Linked DNA regions of Thiosulfativibrio zosterae. The protein of the gene in region 1 interacts with the protein of each later gene in a pairwise test. Links are inferred from orthologs where the notes say so. Each region holds a gene or a part of one and is shown on either strand. Other genes may lie near its edges.

The links. The genes of interacting proteins can lie anywhere in the genome.
Region 2: the proteins of typA (region 1) and rlmKL interact in binary tests that used the Escherichia coli proteins (3 or more experiments, as listed by UniProt). The link is inferred for Thiosulfativibrio zosterae from one-to-one orthologs.

Annotation. Positions count from the first base shown.
Region 1 is NZ_AP021888.1:2,284,286-2,289,337, forward strand. Bases 1,060-4,015 are described here. They hold typA (translational GTPase TypA), read left to right. Parts: upstream 1,060-1,602; coding sequence 1,603-3,429; downstream 3,430-4,015. Other genes in these bases: THMIRH_RS10550 (YeeE/YedE thiosulfate transporter family protein), read left to right, coding at 1,060-1,254; THMIRH_RS10555 (hypothetical protein), read right to left, coding at 1,282-1,467; pip (prolyl aminopeptidase), read left to right, coding at 3,573-4,015. Outside these bases: THMIRH_RS10545 (YeeE/YedE family protein), read left to right, coding at 232-723; more of THMIRH_RS10550, read left to right, coding at 739-1,059; more of pip, read left to right, coding at 4,016-4,541; THMIRH_RS10570 (EAL domain-containing protein), read left to right, coding at 4,692-5,052. UniProt on the Escherichia coli protein: A 50S ribosomal subunit assembly protein with GTPase and nucleotide-independent chaperone activity, required for 50S subunit assembly at low temperatures, may also play a role in translation.
Region 2 is NZ_AP021888.1:693,684-696,642, reverse strand. It holds rlmKL (bifunctional 23S rRNA (guanine(2069)-N(7))-methyltransferase RlmK/23S rRNA (guanine(2445)-N(2))-methyltransferase RlmL), read right to left. Parts: upstream 2,605-2,959; coding sequence 397-2,604; downstream 1-396. Other genes in the region: THMIRH_RS02950 (lytic murein transglycosylase), read left to right, coding at 2,676-2,959; THMIRH_RS02960 (GGDEF domain-containing protein), read right to left, coding at 1-397. UniProt on the Escherichia coli protein: Specifically methylates the guanine in position 2445 (m2G2445) and the guanine in position 2069 (m7G2069) of 23S rRNA. Methylation occurs before assembly of 23S rRNA into 50S subunits.

The sequences.
Region 1 (5,052 bases):
ATTGAGATAAAATTTGCCTGATTGAGGCGAAAAATGCAGAGAATAGCTCGCTATTCGCAAGTTTTTCAACAAAAAGCAGGTGAATTTTAGCCATTTTTTACCGTGCCTTGACTCGTGCAAAGGTCTCTATCTATATAAATTAATCTTATGCCTATCAAAAAAGGGTTGTTTTGACAAAAACACTGCCCACCCTAAAATAGTCCTTAAATAATAGAATTTAAGGGTCATTTTATGAGTATTGAAATTTGGGCCGGATGGTTCGCGGGCCTTTGTATTGGTCTGTTTGTCATTCTACACTTTTGGGTCATGGGCAAACCTGCGGGCTGTTCAACGGGTTACGGTAATTTTTGCGGCTTAATCACCAAAAAAGTTTCTTACTTCCACACGGGTGAATATCGCGACATCAACAACCCTAAGCTGTGGTTTTTGATTGGCATTCCGTTGGGCGGCCTGATCAGCGCCTTAATGTCGCCAGAACCTTGGCATCTATCTTTTGATTTTGGTATGTACAATCAAATTCTGCCCCAAACAGATGCCGGTAAAGCGATTTGGCTGATGTTTGGCGGAGCCATGTTAGGGTTTGGCGCACGCTTAGCCGGCGCTTGTACAACGGGTCATGCTTTAGTGGGGGGCGCTATGATGAATCCGCCTAGCCTGCTGGCAGGTGCGGTGTTTTTTATGAGTGCTTTTGTGACCACTCGTTTATTATTTGATGCCTTTTAAGCATTAGGATTGATTATGTTTGAATTTCCATTTTTAAAAAACTTTAAGCTGATTCTGATTTCATTCAACTTTGCTTACCGTACCCATGTATTGGCACTTTTGATGGGCGCTTTGTTTGGTTTTTTAATGAGTCGTGCAGGTGCAACCACCTATGACTTTCACGCCCAGATGTTTTTATTTATCGATTTTCAATTAATGGAAGTGATTGGAACAGCAGTGATCGTGGCAATGATTGGCGTTTTGTTATTAAAAAGATTTCATGTCAACGCACTTTCAACAGGTTGCGAGGTCGATTTTGTTAAAAAACCCTATCAAGCCGGTTTAGTGACTGGGGCATTTATTTTTGGAATCGGCTGGGCCATGACCGCTTCTTGCCCGGGAACCATTCCGGCGATGCTGGGGGAAGGTAAAATGGGCGCTGTTTTCGCACTCATAGGCATAGTGGGAGGCACCATGGCTTATGGCGTATTACAAAGTTTTGTCACGCACACCAAGCAAAGCGCCCCACCTTCTAAAGATAACAACTGTTAGCACCCATCCTTGGCGCTCTGATTAAATTTAGTAATCTTGCCAAGGTTCGTCCACCGCTTCTGGCTGAATTTTCACGCCACAAGCGGTTTCTTCATATTCTTCCTCATCGACTTCGTCCTCGTCAGACTCCTCATCCCAATCGTCCATTTCCATGGGATCTTCTTCTCCGTAAGACCAGTCATCGTTATTAAAATTATTTGAATATCGACTCATTCAACAATCCTTTTTTGTACATTTTGTTAAGAATTTTTATTGGGTAGCAAACTTATTGAAAATTCACAACTTTTTTCCATTGCCATCACCAAATACATTATAATGCGCCCTTTTTAAATCATTAGAGATTCTTGGATGAAAACCGATCATATCCGCAATATTGCAATCATTGCCCACGTTGACCATGGTAAAACTACACTGGTTGACCAACTTTTAAAACAATCAGGGACTTTCGACAATGTTCGTAAAGAAACCACTGAGCGTATGATGGACTCTAATGATCTTGAAAAAGAACGCGGAATCACCATCCTTGCTAAAAACACTGCGGTTGACTGGAACGGTTACCGTATCAACATCGTTGATACACCCGGCCACGCCGACTTTGGTGGTGAAGTAGAGCGTATTTTATCAATGGTTGACTCAGTTTTGCTACTGGTAGATTCCGTTGATGGCCCTATGCCACAAACGCGTTTCGTAACTGAAAAAGCCCTTAAGCGCGGCTTAAAGCCAATCGTTGTTATCAACAAAGTTGACCGCCCTTCTGCGCGTCCTGACTGGGTTCTAGACCAAACTTTTGATTTGTTTGACCGTTTAGGTGCAACCGATGAACAAATGGACTTCCAAGTTATTTACGCGTCTGGCTTAAGTGGCTATGCTGGTTTAGACAGCAGTGTTCGTGAAGGAACGATGGATCCCATCTTCCAAATGGTTGTAGACAAAGTGCCTTCTCCTGATGTTGATTTGGCCGGTCCTTTCCAATTACAGTGTATCGCTTTAGATTATGACAACTACAAAGGTGTTATCGGAACAGGTCGTATCACGCGTGGTGCTGCTCAAGCAGGTATGACGGTTAGCGTCGTGGGTGCAGACGGTAAAGTTCGTCGCGGTAAGATTGCTGAAATTTTTGGTTACCTAGGTCTAGAAAAATACAATGTGGATGAGGCGCATGCCGGTGACATCGTGGCTTTCTCTGGTTTAGATCCATTAAACATTTCTGACACCTTGTGTGACCCTAACCACCCAGAAGCGCTTCCACCTTTAGTGGTTGACCGCCCAACGGTGAGCATGACTTTCCAAGTTAACGACTCTCCATTTGTGGGTAAAGAAGGTAAGTTATTAACTTCTCGTCAAATCCGTGAGCGTTTAGATAAAGAATTACTCACCAATGTCGCGCTTAAAGTTGAAGAAACTGAAGATGCCAACAAATTCCGTGTTTCTGGTCGTGGTGAACTTCACTTGTCAGTATTGATTGAAAACATGCGTCGTGAAGGTTATGAAATGGGGATTTCTCGCCCTGAAGTTATCTTCCGTGAAGTGGATGGTGAAATTCACGAGCCTTACGAAAACCTGACCGTTGATGTTCCTGAAGAGTCTCAAGGGACGATCATGGAAAAACTAGGGATGCGTAAAGCCGAAATGCGTGACATGGTTATGGATGGTCACGGCCGTGTGCGTATCGACTTTATCATTCCATCGCGCGGCTTGATTGGCTTCCGTACTGAGTTCATGACCGCCACCCAAGGTGAAGGTTTAATCTTCTCTAGCTTCTCGCACTATGGTCCTAAATTTACAGGGACATTGGGCGAAAGACAAAACGGTGTATTGATTTCTAACGGTACAGGTAAAGCCCTAGCCTTCGCACTTTTCAACCTACAAGATCGTGGACGCATGTACATTGGTCACGGTGAAGAGATTTATGAAGGGATGATTATCGGCTTGCATTCTCGTTCAAACGACTTAACAGTTAACGGTTTGAAAGGTAAGCAACTGACTAACATGCGTGCTTCTGGTACAGACGAAGCCTTAACTTTAGTACCACCGATTCGTTTCACGCTAGAACAAGCCTTAGAGTTCATTGATGATGACGAGTTAGTTGAAGTCACACCAAAAAGCGTTCGTATCCGTAAAAAGTTGCTCACAGAACAAGATCGTAAAAGTGCTGGCCGTAAAAAGCAAGACTAAGCTCAAAAGCGCCTAAAAATGACCAGGCCTGGTTATTTTTAAGCCACAAAACCCTTAAAAGCGTGCCTTGTGCACGCTTTTTTATTTTCTGGCAGCTAAAATTCGCTAAAATTGATTTAACGAATTTTAAGGCCAAGCCTCATATGAAAACCATCGACACCCTTTTATTCCCGCACCTAGAGCCCTACAGCCAACATAGCTTACAGGTCGACTCTATTCATCATTTACATTTGGAAGAATGTGGCAACCCGCAAGGCATTCCTGTTTTATTTGTGCATGGTGGACCTGGCGGAGGTTATGGACCGATTCATCGTCGTTATTTTGACCCCAGCGTTTATCGCATCGTGCTATTTGATCAACGCGGTTGTGGGCGTTCGCGTCCCCATGCCTGCTTAACCAATAACACCACACCGCATTTAATTGAAGACATTGAAAAGATTCGCCGCCATTTGAATATTGAAAAATGGGTTTTATTTGGCGGCTCCTGGGGTTCAACCCTGTCTTTGCTGTATGCGCAAACTTATCCCGAGAGAGTTTTGGGTTTAATTTTGCGAGGCATATTCTTATGTCGTGATGAAGATGTTAACTGGTTTTACCAACAGGGTGCTGACCGATTTTTTCCAGATTATTGGCAAGATTTTATTGCGCCCATCCCCGAAGCAGAACGCACTCACATGATTAAATCCTATTATCAACGCTTAACGGGTGACAACGAAATTGCGCGCATGCAAGCCGCCGAAGCCTGGTCGATTTGGGAAGGCCGAACATCCACCCTTGAACTCGACAAAGACTTGGTGAATCATTTTGGCGACCCCATTCATGCTTTAGCAATGGCACGCATTGAATGCCACTACTTTGTGAATCATGCATTTATAGAACCCAATCAAATTTTAAAAAACGCTCAAGTCCTTAAAAAAATACCCACAACCATTGTGCAAGGTCGTTATGACATGGTGTGCCCTATTAATCAAGCGTTTGCCCTAAGCCAAGCTTTACCTAATGCCAACTTAGTCATTTGCGACCTATCCGGTCACTCAGCGATGGAAAGAGCAACCACTCAAGCCTTGGTTAAGGCAACCCAAGAATTTGCCGAATTATTCGACAACGCTTAACCACCACTTAACAAACCTTAAAAGTTGTCATTAATAATTACCCGACATCCGCTAAAAAAGAATCTATCCGCTTAGCGCATTGAAAAGATTGGTTTTTTGCACAAAAGGCTTTAAACTAACGTTCTAAATTTTTATTAGTAGGATTTTTTTGTGTCCAGTCTTCAAAGCCATTCAGCGGTTAAAATCCTTGTCATAGACGATGACATGGTGACACGCTTAACACTTACCAAAATCCTGCAAAAAACTGGCTATCAAGTCATTCAGGCTGAAAACGGCCAACTTGGTTTCAGTCGATTTTGCGAAGAGAAACCTGCCCTTATCCTAATGGATGTGATGATGCCCGTCATGGACGGCTATGCCGCCACACAAGCCATTCGCAACTACGAAACTGGCCAAGCGACCCCCATTATTATGCTAACCGCCTTAGAAGACATGGAATCCATTGATCATGCCTTTAACGCCGGCGCGACTGACTTTATAACCAAACCTATCAACTGGGGACTCTTGGGTC
Region 2 (2,959 bases), 1.6 Mb from region 1 along the record:
ACACAATCGATTGTCCAATATCTAGGGCATGACACAGCCCTTTCGCCAAATTATGAGAACCCAGCTGCTCCGCAAACTGAATAAACAAACGACGAAATTGACTTAAAATTAACATTACTCTGCTTTGTGACAAATCAAAATGAATCCAGTTCAAGGCTTGCTGATATTGGACGATATAAAACGCATCCCCATATTCACCGCCTATCAGCGCTTCGTAATAACCCGCAACAACGACTTCCTCATGATTGGCGGTCACTTGAAACTCTTTTTGCCACTCTTTTAAAGCGTCCATAAATGAAGGTTTACTGGCGACCAAATCAGCACCGTAACGCTCTATTTCCAAGAGCTCAATCGGTGCAATACCCACCATTTCTGAAATACGGAAAACATTTAACATCAAACTTTCCTCGAAAACACCCAGGCCTGGTGGATTTTAGCGTTTCGAGCGAAGTCTTTAGGCATGGTTTTTTGCGTGATATTTTCAATCTGCCAGTCAGCTTCAAAAGCGGCTTCATCTAATTTAAACTTGCGTAAATTATTAGAAAACATCAACTTGCCATCCGGCGTTAGTAAAGACAAAGCCTGCTGAACGATCCAAACATGGTCGCGCTGAATATCCAAGGTGCCGTCCATGCGCTTTGATGACGAAAAGGACGGTGGGTCTAAAAAGATGACATCAAATTTTTCAGTCGGGTTTTCTGATTCTTTAGCCAACCACTCAATAACATTCTGCTGCTGCAAACGATGCTTTTTGTCATCCATGTTATTGGTCCAAAAATTATGCTGTGCCCAATATAAATAGGTTTTTGACATATCCAAACTTAAACTGGATTTTGCACCTGCCATAGCTGCTTGAATCGTGGCTGTTGCAGTATAACAAAACAGGTTTAAGAAACTTTTGCCTTGCGCTAACTTAGCACTATAGGCACGCACTTCACGATGGTCTAAGAAAATACCAGTGTCCAGATAATCGGTAAAATTCACGCGAATTTTGGCCAAACCTTCTTGAATGGTGAAATATTGCTTTTGATTCTCCAGCTTTTCATATTGCTCTGAGCCTTTTTGCTGACTGCGCACTTTAAAAACAATTCGGTCTGAGGGAATATCAAACACGCTGGGCAAAACCGCCAAAGCCTCATACAAACGACGACGCGCTTTAGTCGGGTTAACCGTCTTAGGCGGTGCATACTCCGCCACCATCAACCAATCGCCACCTTCCAGCGTTGGATAATAATCAATCGCTAAGGCATATTCCGGTAAATCGGCATCATACACACGGTAAGCGCCAATTTCGTTTTGCTTAACCCAGGTTTTTAAACCTTTTAAATTCTTTTTAATACGATTGGCCACCATCACCGCGCCTTCGGTGGTCGCCAATTCTGGCTGAAGCTGCTGAAGCTTTTCAGGCAGATCTTGATTCAACGCAATGGCAGGTTGTCTGAACCAACTTTCTTCAACATCAAAGCGGAACAACTTACACTCCATCGCCCCGTTAAAGAAATCATGCGAACGCTTGGCCTTAATGCCAAGATACATTCCCAATTCGGAGTTACAAGTTAAAACCGCCGCTTGCCAGCCCGCAAACTCGGCTTTGATAAAGTCACCTAACTGTAAATAGGTTTGCTTAACTTCTTCCAACTCGCCCAAGCGTTCGCCATAAGGCGGATTGGTGACGATAAGCCCTGGCGTCCACTCGCCCCATTTGCGTCCTTGCACTACCGACATTTGTTTAATTTCGATAATGTCATCATAGCCCGCTTGTTGAATGGAAATACGCGCTATCTCCAAAGATTTGTGGGAAATGTCCGAACCATAAATATGCGGCAAGGTTTTTAAACCAATCGATTCACGCACCGCTGCCTCGTCTAACAACTTCTGCCACAAAACCGCATCATATTGCTTCCAAGTCACCAACCCTTTTTCATCAGCTTTCATCATGCCTGGCGCACAATCCGAAGCCATCATGGCCGCTTCAACCAAAAAGGTTGCCGAGCCACACATGGGGTCGTAAAAGCAACCACCTTGTTTGGCAATTTCTGGCCAACCGGCACGCATTAAAATCGCCGCCGCGGTGTTTTCTTTGAGCGGTGCGGTGACCTGCGTGCCTTCGCGATAGCCGCGTTGATGCAAACTGTGACCCGACAAATCTAAACCCAAGGTAATGCGATTGCGATTCACATGACCATGAATGCGCACATCAGGATAATCCGTATCGACCGACGGGCGCACATCGCCAATGCCTCGAAAATAATCCACAATACCATCTTTGATTTTTAACGCCCCGAAATGGGTATGGGTAATATTCAAACCTTGTCCAGAAAAAGACACCAAAAAAGTGCCCTCGGCATCCAAATGCTCCGACCATTCAATCGCGCTCACCGCAGGCGTTAAAGCCTCTTGGTTATCAAGCTCGGTTTCTAGCAAAGTGTAGTAAATGCGGTTGGCTAAGCGTGACCATAAAACCGCACGATAACCCACTTCCATGTCGCCTTCAAAGGTAGCACCTGAAGGCTGAACTTTAACCGACTCAGCCCCAAACGACTCCAACTCCTCTTTCAAGAGTTCACTCATCCCTTTCGGACAAGTCGCAAAAAAACGACACATGGCATTTACTCATTTTAAAAAGCATTATTTTACTGCATAAGCACAAGCGACTTTAGTAAAATGCTTATTCTATGAAAATGCCAACTCTAAACATCGTCGTTTTATCACTTTGCAGCTTGTTTGCAAGTCCAACTTTTGCCTATACGCCCCCCGAGCAATCCGAAGCGGATTTCCAAAAATGGGTCAGCGGATTTAAAAAACAAGCCATTCAAAATGGCATTTCTGCAGCGACCGTACAAAAGGCGTTTCATGATGTGCATTTAAATCGTGCCGTTTTGGAACTTGATCGTCGCCAGCCTGAATTCTCAAAAACTTTTTGGCAATATTTCAATCGCGCTGTCACTGAATGGCGTAT